DNA from 2 places in the Agathobacter sp. genome. Region 2 is predicted to be linked to the other one. Evidence: riboswitches for the same ligand, from Rfam matches in the RefSeq annotation. Region 2 holds a riboswitch; the other holds the start of a gene.
The links. A riboswitch is a leader RNA that binds a small molecule or an ion and turns the genes downstream of it on or off. The one in region 2 is predicted to bind FMN.
Positions count from the first base shown of each region.

Region 1: linked by a shared signal. The riboswitch ahead of ribD (bifunctional diaminohydroxyphosphoribosylaminopyrimidine deaminase/5-amino-6-(5-phosphoribosylamino)uracil reductase RibD) and the one ahead of ACW6PM_RS07310 (ECF transporter S component) in region 2 are both predicted to bind FMN.

Region 1 covers NZ_CDRTEH010000001.1:208,215-217,091, reverse strand. The annotation lists gene ACW6PM_RS01010 (accessory gene regulator ArgB-like protein) at 48-650, shown strand; gene ACW6PM_RS01005 (Fic family protein) at 1,103-2,095, opposite strand; gene ribH (6,7-dimethyl-8-ribityllumazine synthase) at 2,473-2,937, opposite strand; gene ACW6PM_RS00995 (bifunctional 3,4-dihydroxy-2-butanone-4-phosphate synthase/GTP cyclohydrolase II) at 2,968-4,164, opposite strand; gene ribE (riboflavin synthase) at 4,272-4,985, opposite strand; gene ribD (bifunctional diaminohydroxyphosphoribosylaminopyrimidine deaminase/5-amino-6-(5-phosphoribosylamino)uracil reductase RibD) at 5,092-6,252, opposite strand; FMN riboswitch at 6,420-6,534, opposite strand; gene ACW6PM_RS00980 (hypothetical protein) at 6,829-6,993, opposite strand; gene ACW6PM_RS00975 (hypothetical protein) at 7,193-7,543, opposite strand; gene ACW6PM_RS00970 (RNA polymerase sigma factor) at 7,889-8,314, shown strand; gene ACW6PM_RS00965 (zf-HC2 domain-containing protein) at 8,307-8,877, shown strand, end outside.
Region 2 covers NZ_CDRTEH010000006.1:3,141-12,017, forward strand. The annotation lists gene ACW6PM_RS07285 (ribonuclease Z) at 1-730, opposite strand, end outside; gene rimI (ribosomal protein S18-alanine N-acetyltransferase) at 724-1,173, opposite strand; gene tsaB (tRNA (adenosine(37)-N6)-threonylcarbamoyltransferase complex dimerization subunit type 1 TsaB) at 1,170-1,883, opposite strand; gene tsaE (tRNA (adenosine(37)-N6)-threonylcarbamoyltransferase complex ATPase subunit type 1 TsaE) at 1,883-2,332, opposite strand; gene ACW6PM_RS07305 (YcxB family protein) at 2,395-2,892, opposite strand; gene ACW6PM_RS07310 (ECF transporter S component) at 3,011-3,619, opposite strand; FMN riboswitch at 3,751-3,865, opposite strand; gene ACW6PM_RS07315 (Tex family protein) at 4,064-6,379, opposite strand; gene ACW6PM_RS07320 (hypothetical protein) at 6,466-6,867, shown strand; gene ACW6PM_RS07325 (DUF2752 domain-containing protein) at 6,838-7,266, opposite strand; gene ACW6PM_RS07330 (DUF975 family protein) at 7,401-8,135, shown strand; gene coaBC (bifunctional phosphopantothenoylcysteine decarboxylase/phosphopantothenate--cysteine ligase CoaBC) at 8,141-8,877, opposite strand, start outside.

The sequences.
Region 1 (8,877 bases), on a different contig from region 2:
AAACTTAAGTTACACTCTGTCAGATTAGCTAGGGCATAATATATACATTGTTTCATAACTTATTAAATATCAAAGGACTATACTATGGAATATATCTCAAAAAACTAACGGACTATATTTTAAAGAAAGGAATGATTACCGGGGAATTAACTGAAGTATATGAATATGGATTTCAATGCTTTTTAGAATTTTCTCTGAGTACTCTGTGTAGTATTATCATTGCAATTTTTCTAAATATGTTACCCGAATGCCTTTTCTTCTTCCTGATTTTCATTCCAATGCGATCATTCGGCGGTGGCGTACATATGAAAACATACCTTGCCTGCTTTATTGGCTCCTGTCTGTTATTGACATCAACCATGCTTGCAGTAAAATATTTATCTGTTCCAATCTATTTTTCTTTGGGATTGTATATAATTTCTGCTATCTTAGTTATGATAATCGGACCTGTGAATCATCCGAATCGAGAAGTGGATTGCCAAGAGAACCATACCTTCATGCGGAAGACATACCTCACACTGCTACTCAGCCTTATATGTGCTGTATTTTTTATTTACATTAAATCTACAAGATATATGTTTCTTCAAGCACTCGTGTTTTTTATTATATTTGTGACATCGTTAATCGGTCGGTTACTGTATAAGGACTAATCTCTCGCCTGCATAACCTTCTGAATCTTTTGTTATAATTCCTGTAGCCTCTGGAAATATTGTTTCTTCAGAGCTGCAGGGACATCATTATCAAGCGTTCTTATATCATCATAATCTTTCTCTTTCACAGACCTACGATTCTCATAGAACCACTGCCAACACCAATTACGCAATAAACTTTCTGCCAGCCTCTCCGGGTCAGAAAAGACCTCATCTATCATAACTGACTTTACATGTCCACTTTTTGGTAGTGTCAAAAGCGTTACCGGATCAATACTCGGACGTCCCATGCCATCCGAATAAGTATCACGAACAATGTCATAAATAAATGACCAGTCGATTGCTTTATCGATAATTCAAAGAAGATGATCCTGTGGAACAAGATCAACGCTTGTGACAATATTCCTGTCTGTTGCCATTTTGGAAAATCCCGATTCATTGAGATTTCAAGTTTAACGCTTTATATACCTTTGATTCTTGCTATTAGGCTTATCTGGAATAGTACGTTCCACCGCCCCAATATTTAATGCAGGATCCATATAATTCTTTCTAAATGTCTCACGTGATTTAAGCCCTAGCTGTTTCATTAAAGAAACGGCTGTATATGGCACATCGAATTCCATTACCTCAAGCAAACGTTTTACATATTCTGATTCATCATTAATGGATTTACGAACTTGTTCATTCACTTCATCAAGAATATCATCTATACGCTCCAACATAAATTCAATAAAAACATTCGAGTTTCCATTTACATGGCACTCTGAAATTGCATTGTAATAATCATTTTGAAATTTTTCTATCTGGCTTTCTAATGGTATATAGGCAAATACTGGATTCCATTCATTTAATAACATGGTATGCCATAGTCTTGCAGTTCTTCCATTGCCATCTGAAAATGGATGAATAAATACAAATTCATAATGAAAAATCGCTCCCATTATCAATGGATGTACCTCTTTTCTATTTGTACTCATCCAACCGAATAAATCTTGCATTAGTGAAGGTACAAACTGCGGTGGCGGAGCCATAAAAATACAGGTATCACCATTAAAAACACCTTCATCACCATCGCGAAACCTTCCTGCGTCATCTTTTAATAGGTATTCCATAATTCCTTGAACTTTTTTCAGATCATCTAAACTATATGGATTGACCTTTCCAATCATTTCATACGCTTTGTACGCATTTTTAACCTCTTGAATCTCCTGCTCTGGTCCAAGAACCATACGACCATTTATGACATCTTTTGTTTGTCCTATAGTCAACGAATTGGCTTCAATTTTCAATGATGAATGCACCGATTTAATTCGATTATTTCTCCTTAAATGTGGCTTATTATCCAAATTGTGGTATATCTCTATTCTCCCTAGCTTAGTCGAAATAGATGAAACCAGATTAAGCATTTTTTCAGTTATAGTATATGGTGGTTTATATTCTTCCATCAAATCGCCTCATCTTACTTATTATCTTGCTTATTATCTTACCATAATTATATATCTTTATACAATATCCATCTACAAATATCCACAATTTTAATACCTTCATACTGATAATTTTCATTTTTCGGTAACAGATTTTCTATTCGTATTCTACCATACCATAGTTGTTATGCCATTATTCTATTACCATTTTTTTAAAATAATTCTTTTTTTGGTAATAGATTCATTTTTCGATGATACACTTCACACAAGCGTTTCATTTTATTGAAGTATATTTACCATTGTCGTTATATTCCACTTATATTTTCCCAAAGAATCCTAAAAAGGTGGACTGCCACACATAGCAATCCACCCTCTGCCTTATTACAATTAATTTGTAACTATCCGATTTGTCTGACGAGATTTATCATTTCGATTGCACCGAGTGCACAGTCATATCCTTTGTTTCCGGCTTTTGTTCCGGCTCTTTCTATTGCCTGCTCGATGTTTTCGGTGGTCACTACTCCAAACATTACTGGGATTTCTGACTCGAGTGATACTGATGCGATTCCCTTTGATACCTCGTTGCACACATAGTCATAGTGGCTTGTTGCACCTCTGATTACTGCTCCGAGGCAGATGATTGCATCGTATTTTCCACTTTTTGCCATTTTCTTTGCGATGAGTGGTATCTCGAATGCTCCCGGCACCCATGCTACGTCTATGTTTTCCTCCGGCACGTCGTGTCTTACGAGTCCGTCCTTTGCTCCTCCTAAGAGCTTTGATGTGATAAATTCATTGAATCTTGCTACTACGATTCCTACCTTGATTCCATCCTGTGTCATTTTTCCTTCGATTACGTTCATTTTTCGTTCTCCTTATGTTTTTTATTTTTACTAGTATGAGAGTATATGTCCCATGCGGTTCTGCTTTGTTTTCAGATAAAACAAGTCATGTGCTGTGGCGCTCATCTGGATTGGCACTCGCTCGCTGATTTCCATGCCAAACTCTGAGAGCTGGTATACCTTGTCTGGGTTATTTGTGAGAAGGCGCAGGCTGTGTACGCCGAGCTCTCTTAATATCTGGGCTCCAATATAGTACTCGCGCTCATCTCCGGCAAAACCAAGTGCCAGGTTTGCTTCGAGTGTGTCCATGCCCTGCTCCTGAAGCTCATAGGCCTTCAGCTTATTTATCAGGCCGATGCCTCTGCCCTCCTGACGCATGTAGAGCAGTATTCCTCTGCCCTCCTCGTCTATCTGTCTCATTGCCGCCTCAAGCTGCTGGCCACAGTCGCAGCGCTGTGAGCCGAATACATCTCCTGTGAGACACTCTGAATGTACTCGACAGAGCACATCCTTTCCATCTGCGATTTCGCCCTTTACAAGTGCTACGTGATGCTCTCCGTTTAATCTGTTGACGAAGCCATATGCCTTGAATTCGCCGTATTTGGTCGGCAGCTTTACCTCTGTGACACGGTCAACGAGCTTTTCATGTATCTTTCTGTATTCCTGAAGTGCCGCTATTGTGATGAACTTGATGTCCCACTTTTTTGCAAGCTCCATAAGCTCTGTTGTGCGCATCATGGTTCCGTCCTCACGCATTATCTCACAGCACAGTCCACATTCCTTTAGTCCTGCGAGCCTGCACAGATCAACTGTTGCCTCTGTGTGTCCGTTTCTCTCCAGTACGCCGTTTTTCTTTGCAAGAAGTGGAAACATGTGGCCCGGACGTCTGAAGTCCTCTGGCTTTGCGTCATCAGAGACACATTTCATTGCGGTGATTGATCGCTCTGCTGCGGAAATACCTGTGGTTGTTGAGACATGGTCTATTGATACTGTAAATGCTGTCTCATGATTGTCTGTATTTTCCTGCACCATCTGCGGAAAACGCAGCTTCTTTACATATTCCTGCGACATCGGCATGCATATCAGACCCTTGCCGTGCATCGCCATAAAGTTGATGTTTTCTGTTGTGGCAAATTCTGCCGCACAGATGAAATCGCCCTCATTCTCTCTGTCCTCATCATCTGTGACAAGTATTATTTTTCCTGCACGAAGCTCATCAAGTGCTTCTTCTACTGTGTTGAATTTCATATTTTATGTCCTTTCTCTTATAATTTTGAAGCTGTTCAATTACATAATTTTTTAACCCTTCAGCCCACGCACATTCGCAAACCCACACGATACCCGTGCATTTTATGTTAAAATCCGTATTTTGCCAGAAAATCTCTTGTTATTCCATTCTGCTGTTTTTCGCCGGATTTATGTGGTGCATTTTCCTTAATTGTCTGTGCTCCTGTCATTTCTTCTGTAATTCCTTCCGGCTGCCCTTTAAATAACAGCTTCTCAACATATTTTCCTATGATATCTGTTTCCAGATTTACGACAGCTCCCACTTTTCTGTCCTTTAGCACAGTCTGGCTTACCGTGTGCGGTATCGCTGATATCGAGAAATTATCCTCTGCCACTTTTGCGACTGTGAGGCTTATTCCATCGATTGTGACGGAGCCCTTCTCGACTATATAGCGCATGAGCGGTGGCGTGGCCTGTATTGTATACCAGATGGCATTGTCATCCTTTTTGACCTCCACAATCCTGCCTGTTCCGTCAACATGTCCCGACACTATGTGCCCGCCAAATCTGCCATCTGCCGCCATCGCACGCTCCAGATTGACGTGTGCTCCTCTCATCGCATTTGCAAGCGATGAACGGTTTAGCGTTTCGTGCATGACATCCGCTGTAAACGCATGTGGCATGAGCCTTGTGACTGTGAGGCAGATACCGTTTACCGCTATGCTGTCTCCGACCTTTGTTCCATCGAGCACTTTTTCAGCTCTGATTGTAAGTACTGCTGAGTTTGCTCCACGCGAAATTGTATCTATTGTTCCAACTTCTTCAACTATTCCTGTGAACATTGTGTATCGCCTTTCTTTTTCAATATTTTCCTCACACTCATTTGCATAATTTACATGGTAAATTGTTTACAATTTTTCCAGTCTCACCAAGGCGAAACAGTAACAATTACACAACATCACACTCGATAAGAAAATCATCACCAAGCTTTGTCACCTTACTGTTTCCAAGCATCACTGCATGTGCCGGTGAGTCGGTTCCCATTCCCTCTATCGGTGTTTTTGCATCCGCTCCGCCGAAAAGCTTTGGTGCAATGTAAGCGTATACTTTATTCACAATCCCGCTCTCCAGGGCTGACCAGTTGAGTATGCCGCCTCCTTCAAGCAGAATGCTGTCTATGCTTCTTTCGCCGAGCTTTTGCATGAGGTCATTTAAATCAATATGACCGTTTTTTTCAGCTACATACAGAATTTCTATTCCGTTTTCTTCGAGCCGTGTTATTTTTCTGCTTTTTTGATAATTATTGTTTTCTTCTATACTATCTTTTTCAGTATCAGGCAAGGCTTCTGACTGTGCGGTTTCACGATATCTCTCACTGACTGCAACAATCGTCGGCACTTCCCTTGCGGTCTTTACTATCTGCGATTCCAGTGGAAGCTTAAGGTGCGTATCGCATATTATGCGGATTGGATTTACTCCGCCCTCGATTCTGCATGTAAGCAGCGGATCGTCTGCAAGCACTGTTCCTATTCCTGCCATTATGGCTTTATACCTGTGGCGCAGGTTTTGCACATGTTCTCTCGCTTTTTCTCCTGTTATCCACTTTGAAAGTCCTGAATATGTGGCTATCTTTCCATCCATCGTCATGGCATATTTCATAGCGACATATGGACGTCTGGTCTGTATATAGTAAAAGAATACCTCGTTCAGACTGTCGCACTCCTCTTTAAGCACCTGCGTGACAACCTCTATCCCATGCTCTTTAAGGATTTTGATACCGCCTCCGGCGACAAGCGGATTTGGGTCATCCGAGCCCACATATACTCTTTTTATACCGGCTTCTATCACTGCCTCCACACATGGCGGCTGCTTGCCATGATGACAGCAGGGCTCGAGAGTCACATACATATCTGCTCCCTGTGGCGATTCCTTGCAATGCTTTAACGCATTTCTTTCCGCGTGCAGCTCTCCGTATCTCTCATGCCATCCCTCTCCGATTATCCTGCCGTCCTTTACAATCACAGCTCCGACCATCGGGTTTGGCGAGGTATATCCCATGCCGCGCTTTGCAAGCTCAATCGCCCTTCTCATATATTGTTCATCAGTCATTTTAGTTCCTTTCCGCAAAAAAAAGCCCTGAACTATTATCGTTCAGGGCCTAATGATTTCAAATATCATAATCTCAGATAAACATGCACTAGCTACATTTCATCATAAATGAATTTTGAGATAAAAAAATCCGGAATGTATCAAACACTCCAGAGTCACTATCATATCAACATCTTCTTTCATCCAGACTTTACTGTCGGCCTCGGAATCTCACCGAATCATGCCTTACGGCTCGTGGGCTATACCACCGGTAGGGAATTGCACCCTGCCCTGAAGAATAATTATTTAATTAGCTTACGCTAACTATAGTAAACCTTTGCGGTTTGGATGTCAAGATTATTTTTATATTCATATGCTTTTTAAAACTCCCTTTTTACAAAAGTATGTCTGATGCATAAGTCCTTATAATTATTCGATTTTGATACTTTTATACATTTATATACATTTTTCCATAATGGGGAGTCCGTTTTCACTAAATTGTCGTGCAATTTATTAGAATGGAATTTTTGAAAGAGCCAGCACCTTGAATGGGCTGGCTCTTTCAATGTCACCTGTAATTGACAAACTGGAATTTTCTCAATTCTTCATCTCTGTTTTTTTTCTTTTCCAATTAATTAATAGACCAATCGTTGAAATAACAAAAATTAATGCTGATGTTAGAGAAAAAATACCATCAGTAACCACAAATATGATAAACGTGGCTAATGGAATATAATTAAGAATACTTTTCAAAATTTTCATGTCCAATCCTCCTTTTTAAAATCTCATTAATCTTATAAAATATTTTGTTCTAAAAATTCCGAGTTTCTGTTCCTTACAAACTTCGATTTACTGTTTTACGGTAAATAGTCTTTACATTTCTATATTCAATTTATATCGTACTGAACCGCTTATCATCCCTGCAACTTGAATTTGATAAGCTCCTCTAAGAGATTATGTTTCAATTTTCTTCTATGTATTTCACTACTCTATCTATATTTCCGCTTTCATATTCATCATGTGTTAATTTGAAACACTCATCCTTACTAACACTGCTGTAGTCTATATACCTAGCAACATCTTCTGGAATTAAAAACAAGTTTACTCCTTCTCGTTTCAGCGATTGTAAATCTCCGTGATTGACATCAACAATTACTTCCGCTTCCCAATTTTTTGCTTTAATTACAGACTGTAAATTTTCTTTTAATACAGCACTTCTCTTTTTTTTTAAAATATTAAAATGTCCATCATGTCCAACCTGTGAATTTCTCCCATTAGTTACATAGGGTACAATGGCTATTTTTTTTATCATTAACTTGTCCTCCTTTTCCACTTCTTATAACTTCCGATTGTTTTAATTCTTCTCAGTTCCACCTTCTTGCCCTTCGGACAAGAAGTATCCCTCGTTCAAAGAGCTCGGTCAATTCCGATTTGTATAACACTAGTCTAACACATGTTGATAAAAAATACTATATACAAACTAACGTCTGTGATTTTTGATAAAATTTATGCTATAATCAAAAATCGATCAAAAAAATTTAAAATTTTTTGTAACAAAACAATCCTTTCTACGTCTAATCTATGAACAAAGGAGGTGACAGTTCTGGATTATGAGAAATTGTACAATTCCTATTACTTGCAAGTATACTCATATGTAATGACAATTGTAAAAAATCAACATCAGGCTGAGGAAATTACCCAGAATACTTTTTATAAGGCCATGACCGCAAAGAAGGCATATGCCGGCAAATCAAGCGAACAGACCTGGCTTTGCAGCATAGCAAGAAATCTGGCGATGGACGAATGCCGCAAAAACACAAAATTTACAGAGCTTGACGAAGAGCAGCTCGAACAACCCGATAATATGGTAAAAAGCCTAGAAAATAAAGATACCGCTCTTCAGATTCATCTTATACTGCACGAGCTTGATGAGCCCTACAAGGAGGTCTTTCAGCTTCGAATATTTGGTGAATTGCCATTCTCCCAAATAGGCATAATATTTGGAAAAACAGAGAACTGGGCACGGGTAACTTACCATAGAGCCAGACTGAAAATCAAAGAAAGGATGGATAGAAATGAATAATCCAATTACACAATCAACCGATGAGACCTGCAATATAGTTCAGGATTTACTCCCACTATACTATGACGATGTATGCAGTCCCTCAAGCAAAAGGCTTGTTGAAAAACACCTTAAGACTTGTGAAAAATGTCAAAATACATACAATGAGCTAAAAAACGATTCTATTGATTCAATGATAAAAAAAGAGGCCGACAGTGTATTAAAGCAGCATGAGAAAAAGGAAAAAACTGCTGCCTACAAGGCCGGAGTCATAATAGCCGGATTACTGCTTATCCCAATACTCATTACATTCATAGTGTGCCTGTCAAATGGCGGTGGTTTAAATACCTTTGCGGTGGTAACAGCATCTATGCTTCTTGTAGCTGCAATGACAGTTGTTCCACTTATGGCACAGCAGAAAAAACTGACCAAATGCATAATCTGCGGTGTTTTTGCTCTGCTCTTGATATTCTTTTTTGTTGACAAAATGTATAGTTCAAATGAATTTATGCTTTGGTCTGTTCCAACTATATTTGGATTATCAATTGTCCTTTTTCCGTTTGTCATCAGAGGAATTGAGCTTC
Region 2 (8,877 bases):
TATGCTTATACTGCTTTGCCTTTACTATCTTTTCCTTTTCAGCATACATGCCCTCGCATATAAACAGGTCAGACCCTTCTGCCGCCTCCACTATATGCTCAAGTGGCCTTGTGTCCGTACAATATGTGACCTTTATGCCCTTTCTTGCCGGTCCAAGCACCATATCCGGAGTATACACTCTGCCCTCAAATTCAACGGTATTGCCCTTTTGAAGCGGATTCCACAGGCGCATAGGGATTTCCTTTTCCTTTGCTCTTTCCACGGAGAATCTGCCACCGCGCTTTATCTCAACCGAATAGCCATAGCATAGCACCGCATGCTTTACGCGGAATGCATGGATATGATATCCGTTCATGTCAAAATACTCATCCTGCTCATTGAGCTCTATGCATTTTATCTCAAAGGGCAGCTCCGGCGCAATCGTCCGAAGTGCAGTGACAACCCTTGTAAGCCCTTTAGGTCCAATAATGGTAAGCGGCTCGGTGCGCTCGGCATTTCCCATTGTAAGAAGAAGCCCCGGCAATCCGCTGATATGGTCCGCATGAAAATGGGTGATGCAGAGAATATCTATCGGCTTGAAATTGATTCCGGCCTCCTTCATTGCAATCTGCGTTCCCTCACCGCAGTCAATAAGTATATTGCTGCCGTTATATTTTAGTGAAAGTGCCGTAAGCCATCTGTTTGGCAAAGGCATCATGCCTGCTGTTCCAAGTAAACACACGTCTAACATAAATTTTCCTCCGCAGTATAGGACATGATGACTCCGTCCTCTACCGGATGCTCATATAGATTTTTTCTGATTCCAAGGTTCACAAACCCCATCTTCTGATACAGTGATATCGCAGCCTCATTAGTCACCCTGGCTTCAAGCACAATGCGCTCAACCCCTGACTCCTTTGCCTTTTCCTGCAGGCTTCTGATAAGATGTGCACCCACACCCTTTCCTCGTGCTGATTTTTTGACTGCTATATTGGTCAGCTCTCCCTCATCAAATGACACGTAGGTGCACTGATACCCCAGTATCTCGCCATCCTCCTGTGCCACAAGCATGATATTCTCAGGAAGCCTCATGGCATCCAAAAACCCCTGTCTGCTCCAGGGCTGTGTAAAGCTGTCTTTTTCTATCTGCGCCACCGAGTCTGCATCCTCCGGCTCCATGGGTCTTATTATCATATTCTAAAATCTCTCTCCTTTTCCTGTCTCTCTCGCTCCGCCTGTGATAATCTGAGATACTCAGGCTTATGGTCTGCTGCATTTTCTGCCCTGCCCTGCTCATAGAGCACCTGTCCAAGACATGCTACAGCCGATGCTCTTTGCTTATTGCACATGGCAGGTGCAAAATCATAGTCCACCTTTACGTGCTCATTGATATAATCCCTGAACACATCCACTCCGTCTCCAAGGAAAATCACCTTACGGCCAAGCTCATTGATTTTGTCAACTATCTCTTCTATCATCACTACGCACTGTGGCAAAATGGTGTTCATCCTGCCATCGGTAAAATCATACAGCCCTGTATAGGTCTGCTGTCTTCTTGCATCCATAAGCGGACAGATAACATCTGCACTGCCCCACAGATTGTATGCAAGCGCATCTACAGTAGGCACAGAAACTATCTGCTTATCCAGTGCAAGTGCAAGTCCCTTCGCCGTTGCCGAGCCTATACGAAGCCCCGTAAACGATCCCGGTCCCGCTGAGACTGCAATAAAATCTATAGTCTTAAGGTCAAGCTCTGTCATCTTAGCCACCTCATCAAGCATCGGAAGAAGTGTCTGCGAATGTGTCTTTTTATAATTTATCGTGTATTCTCCTATCAGATTATCGTCCGATACGACAGCCACACTGGCCACAAGCCCTGAGCTGTCAAGCGCAAGTATCTTCATTATAAAACCTCTTTTATTGTTATTTTTCTATAGTCAAAGCCTTTTTCAAGGTCTTTTTCAATCGTAATCTCTTTTCTCTTCTTTGGGAGTATCTCCTCGATGAGATTTGCCCACTCTATCATTGTAAGCCCATCTCCGTAGAAATAATCCTCATAGCCGATTTCATCCATCTCCTCGATGTCACCAATCCTGTATACATCGAAATGATAAAATGGCATCCTGCCATCCTCGTACACCTGCACTATAGTAAATGTAGGGCTGTTTATCGGCTCAGAGATGCCAAGCCCCTCTGCTATGCCCTGCGTGAGCACTGTTTTGCCCACTCCCAAGTCACCCACAAGTGTGCACACATCCCCCGGCTTTGCCTGCTGTCCAAGCGAAACCCCAAGTGCATGCGTATCGTCTGCCGAAAAGCTCTCTATTACTGTTATATTTTCTTCACTACTCATATTACCAGCTTATACCTTTATCTATTTATTTTTATTATATTTTATGTATTTAATATTTAAATTTATTTGATTTTCAGTCTGTATCTCTCCAGTGTGCTGCCTGCCAGCTCCTTTAACGGCTCATAGCTGTCGCCAAGCTGCTCCTTTGAGAGAATGTAGGCATTCTTCCTGTTGCTGAATATAAGTATCCTCTTATCATTGGCCACGAATCTGTACACCTGCTCCCACGGAAGCTGCGCCATCTCCTCGCCCTGGCTTACATTTATGTTCTTTTCGTCTATCTCAAAATGCAGTGGCTTTGAGAAAACTTCATTTGTCTTCATAATCATCCTTACCCTGCTCTTGAGCGAAAACGGCACATATAACAGCACCAGAATGCCAACTATAATATAAAGCACAACATACCCTGTGTTGCCCTTTTGTGCGCTTAATACTGCTGCCGCAGCCAAGAGCACAGCAAACAGCAGCGATATAACGCCCTGACTGCCCTTGTACGCCTGCTCTATATTAAATGAATATAAATCCTTTTCTGTTACTTTTACATCAAATTCAAGCTTCATGTCCTGCTCCCAACTAAATATTTGGGTTTATTATAACATTCCTTTTAAAAAAAGAAAAGAGCGCAATTGACTGCGCCCTTTTTGTTTGTGACTATATATCTTGTGTCAGGTATTTTCTCTATCCTCTGCCCTTTAAAACCGGTGACAGTCTCTTGTATACAAGCACTGTGATAAGTGTTGATATAAGTCCCTTTACGATGGTAAACGGAACATTGAATATCAGAAGTGCCTGCCACAGCTTGCCTACTGATGGGAGAAGCTCACTGTATGCACCAATGATTGCTTCCATTGGCATGAACTTTGTGTATGCCGGATACACGATAAAAAGGTTTGATGGGAAGCTGATGATTCCCATTACCACTGAACCGACTAAAGCGCCGATTATCGCACCCTTTTTTGACTTATTCTTCTTGTAGATAAGTCCTGTTGTTGCTGTAAATACTGCTCCGAGAATAAAGTTTGAAAGCTCTCCTACCGTAAAGCTCTGTGTTACTGTACAGTGAAGCAGGTTCTTGATAAACTCTACAATCACTCCTGCTAACGGTCCATATGCAAATGCGCCGATAAGTGCAGGCAGATCTGAGAAATCAAACTTGATAAAGCCCGGCATGATCGGGATTGGGAACTCAAGGTACTGAAGTACAAATGCGAGTCCGCTTAACATTCCTGTGCCGACTAAAAGTCTGATGTTTACTTTTGATTTTGTGTTGTTTGTTGTTACGTCCATTTTTACACTCCTTTGATGCTTAAGGAATCCTGAGGATATTGTGAGTGCCGCTATCAAAAATTTGAATAGCTCATTTAAAAAATCCCGGAAGAAAATCTTCCGGGACTTAATATCACAGTGTAATGACACCTAATAATCTTCTCTCATCCAGACTATACTGTCGGCTTCGGAATCACACCGAATCATGCCTTGCGGCTCGTGGGCTGTACCACCGGTAGGGAATCGCACCCCTCCCTGAAGAATTCCTATTTATTTTACAAACGTAACTGTTCAGTACCTTCACAGTTGCGAGTCGCAAGCGCATTAGAATCAGCTGCGCTGATGGGCGCTTGCTCCTACATAATATACGTTTTCTTACGAAATATGCGGTACCGCATATTTCTGTACTGAATAGTTACTTACAAACACATGATATGCACTTTGTGGTGTTTTGTCAAGGTATTTTTAATTATCAAGAATAATATTGTCAAAGAAATTATTTTTCTTGCCCTTTATATAGTAAGGCTTTTTGTTTCTGCTATTCTTGCCGCCGTTATTTCTATTGCTTCTGTCAGTCTTGTTATTATGATTAGTTTCACCTGACTTATCGGCACTGCCATCTTTTTTGCCGGTGCCCTGTCCGATTTTCATGGTAAGCTGGATGCGCTGCTTTTTGAGGTCAACGCTCATAACCTGCACATCTACTATGTCTCCTACACTGACAGCCTCAAGCGGGTGCTTGATATAGCGGTCGCATATCTCTGAGATATGCACAAGTCCGTCCTGATGTACTCCTATATCCACAAAGCATCCGAAATCTATTACATTTCTGACTGTGCCCTTTAATACCATACCCGGTGTGAGGTCCTTCATCTCAAGAACATCGCTTCTTAGGATTGGCTTTGGCATATCCTCACGCGGGTCTCTTGCAGGCTTTTCAAGCTCCTTTACGATATCACGCAATGTGATTTCGCCGACTCCTGCCTCGTCTGCGAGTGCCTTGTAATCAGACACCTTCTTTGAGATTCCAACTACATTTCTGTTCTTTACATCCTCCATAGTGTAGCCCAGCTTTTCAAGCACTGCCTTTGTGGCATCGTATGACTCCGGATGCACACCTGTGGCATCAAGCGGGTTCTTTCCGTCTGTGATACGCATGAAGCCTGCACACTGCTCAAATGCCTTAGGTCCAAGCTTTGCTACCTTAAGAAGCTGTGAGCGAGATGTGAATTTACCGTTTTCCTCTCTGTAATCCACGATGTTTTTGGCAATGGTCTTTGAGATGCCTGATATGTACTCAAGCAGTGAAACCGATGCTGTATTTAAGTCTACACCAACCTTGTTTACGCAGTCCTCTACAACTCCTCCGAGCGCCTCTGAGAGCTTTTTCTGGTTCATATCATGCTGATACTGTCCGACTCCGATTGACTTTGGATCAATCTTTACAAGCTCCGCGAGCGGATCCTGCAGTCTACGAGCCATCGAAGTTGCACTTCTTTGTCCCACATCAAAATTCGGGAACTCCTCTGTGGCAAGCTTGCTGGCTGAATATACTGACGCACCTGCTTCATTTACTATGATGTACTGCACCTTCACAGGAATTTCCTTTAACAGCTCGACAATCACCTGCTCAGACTCACGCGATGCTGTTCCGTTTCCAAGTGAGATAAGTGTGACATGATGTTTGTCTATGAGCTTTTTGATTACGGCCTTTGCCTCCTCTACCTTGTTCTGTGGCGCTGTCGGGTAGATTACTGTGGTATCAAGCACCTTTCCTGTAGGGTCTACGACAGAAATCTTGCAGCCTGTACGGAAGGCCGGATCCCATCCAAGCACAACCTGTCCTGCAATTGGAGGCTGCATGAGAAGCTGCTCCAAGTTCTTTCCGAATACCTTTATGGCTCCGTCCTCTGCTTCCTCTGTCAGATTGTTTCTGATTTCACGCTCTATTGCTGGGGCTATAAGCCTGTCGTAGGCATCCTCCACCACCTCTGTGAGTACAGCTGCTGTCGGAGCTCCATCATTTGTGATAACCTGCTTTTTAAGATATTTGATGATATCCTCTGTCGGTGCCTCTATCTTTACTGTGAGGATTTTTTCCTTTTCACCACGGTTGATTGCAAGTGTTCTGTGACCTGCCACCTTGGAAAGAGCTTCATCAAATTCATAGTACATCTCATAGACAGACTCTGCCTCAGGATCCTTTGCTGTCGATATGAGACGGCCATTTTGCATGGTAAGCTCCCTGATTTTTGTTCTGTAGCCGGCATTGTCGGATACGCTCTCTGCAATGATGTCCTTTGCTCCTGCAAGCGCAGCTGCTTCATCTGCCACGTCTTTTTCTGCATCCACGTATTTAGCGGCTTCTGCCATGATATCAACAGACGCTTCCTGCGCTAAAATGGTCTGTGCCAGTGGCTCTAAGCCCTTTTCCTTTGCGATTGTGGCACGGGTTCTTCTCTTCGGACGGTAAGGTCTGTACAAATCGTCAACCGCCACCTGTGTCTGTGCCTCAAGAATTGCCTTCTTAAGCTCATCCGTAAGCTTGCCCTGCTCTTCAATGCTTGCAAGCACTGTCTGCTTCTTGTCCTCAAGATTGCGTAAATATGTCAGTCTGTCGAAAAGATTTCTGAGCACCTCGTCATTTAATGAGCCGGTGGCCTCCTTTCGGTATCTGGCGATAAAAGGAATGGTATTTCCCTCATCTATCAGCTTGACAGCGGCCTCGGCCTGTCCTTTTTTAATCTGCAGTTCTTCTGCAATTGCAGCAATAATATCCATTTTTTTACCTCTTTAAAAAACTTATTCTTTTCGTATTATAAATGAAGTGATACAATAAAATCAACTTTATAGAAAGGAATTTTATCATGGATCCACAAAAATTTGATTATAATCAGGATTATAACTATAATTTCGGCAACAACAATTTCTACAATAAACGCTCACGCAATATGGAGGTTGCAGCACTTGTGCTTTCAATAATTGCCATCGCGTCGTGCAGCTGCATTTATGTATCTATCATATGCGGCTCACTTGCCATGATCTTTGCGTTGCTGTCAAAGGGTGGCGCCACCTCAATGAGCAGCATGGCTATGACCTCATTCTGGATTGCGTTTGCTGCTGTTGTTATCACTCTCATTATATATATCGGTTCGTTTGCCGCCATGCTTCACGAATACGGAAGCATAGAGGGTATTTTAAAGGAATACCAGAATCTGACCGGTATTGACTACAATGAGCTACTTCAGCAGATGAATACCGCAAAATAGTATAAGCATATTTTTGACAATACAGTTTACCACAATAATGGCAAGTGCAAGCCACATATATAATGGCCTGAAGTGCATTCCGATATGCAGCCTGCCGCGGCTTATCCGCTGCAGTGTCTGTGACAGCATAAACCAGCCGCCCAAAACGGCTGTATACGGCACAAACGGATGAAGTACAAACGACCTTATCAGATGTCCGTGCAATAGCGCAAATGTGGCTCTCGTGCCACCGCAGCCCGGACAATAATAGCCTGTATATGCGTGTAGCGGACATGGAGGCACCTTTGTGAGTACCTGCGTACCACATACTCCAATCACTGCTGCAAGAGCCGCAAATATAGCTATGCATATCCAGCCTGTTATATAAAAATATCTGTCGATTGTTTCATCTGTCTGCATGATGAGTGGTCCTTCCTGTGATTTTGTGTAACCATATGAATATAAGTATATGTTATATATCTGCCAATTGTCAAAGCTTTAATTTAGCATTAACTTAAGCATTAATTCAAAACTATTATTTCAGGAGAAATATAATGAACCAGAAAAAGAAATCCAAAGAATTAAAAAGAATATCAAGAGAGAACCTAAACGGAAGATACAGACTCAGCATGAGCGTTTTCCTCACTGTCACACTCATAAATCTGTTCAGTGACCTGCCGTTTACCTACCTGCTCGGAAACGTATATGCCACAAAGGTTCAGACCGTCATATACTACATTGCCGAGGTGCTTTTATCTATCGTAATAGGTGTGCTACAGATGGGACTCATACGCTTCCACCTCAATATGGCCAGAAAGAAAGAGTGCCGTATAAGCGATGTGTTCTACTGTTTTATGAATCACTCCAACAGATATTTCGGAGCATACATCATATATTATGCCATCTCTATGGTCGCAAAGGCTCCTTTCCTTGTAGCTAAAAACTTTTTCAAGCTAAGCGGTGACACCATGGGAATTGCTATCGCTTTATATGCTGCCAGCGCTGTGCTTAGCTTTATCGTACTGATTCTGTTTCCGTTTTACCTGTATCTGGTGCTCTCGCGTGATGATTTATCCGTGTTTGCATGCCTGACTCATGCCTTAAAGCTGATTCGCGGCAACATACTCAGGGTCATCTACATTAACGTAAGCTTCATCGGTATGCTTGTGCTTTGCGTGCTGTCGCTCGGCATCGGCCTGCTCTGGGTGGAGCCTTACTACGAGCAGACCTTTGCAAATCTATTCCTCGATGTGACCGGGGAACTGCCGGCTGTGGACTGCAGGGTGTAGTAATTCTACATCTTAAGCAGCCGGTCCATAATCCTTGCCGCAACGCAGCTCTTGTCCATGATTTCAAGCTCTGTGCAGTCGTCAGCCGTGATGAGTGTGACCACGTTGGTATCTGTTCCAAAGCCTGCGCCTGCTACCTTTAGGTTGTTTGCCACTATCATATCTGCATTTTTCTTTGCAAGCTTTGCTTTCGAGTTTTCAAGCATATTCTGGGTTTCCATAGAAAAACCGCATATGAGCTGTCCCTTAGCCTTGTGTGCTCCAAGGTATGATAGAATATCCTCTGTGCGCTCAAGCTCGATTACAGACTCATATGAGCTGTCCTTTTTCTTTATTTTCTCATCTGCCGGATGTGATGGACGAAAATCCGCTACTGCAGCGGTCATGATAATAATGTCCTGTTCAGCTGCCTTTGATTTCACCACTTCTGCCATATCTACGGCTGATGTCACATTTACCACATCCACAAACATAGGCGGCTCAACCGATACTGAGGCATTGACCAGTGTAACATGCGCGCCGCGGAGCATACAGTTTTCCGCAATAGCGCGTCCCATTTTGCCTGTTGAGTGATTGGTGATAAAACGTACCGGGTCTATCTTTTCCTGTGTCGCTCCGGCTGTGATGAGTACATTTTTGCCCGCGAGGTCCTTTTCACAGGCAATTGTCCTCATTATGTAGTTGAAAAGCGTCTGTGGCTCCGGCATTTTTCCTGCACCGGTGTCTCCGCATGCAAGATATC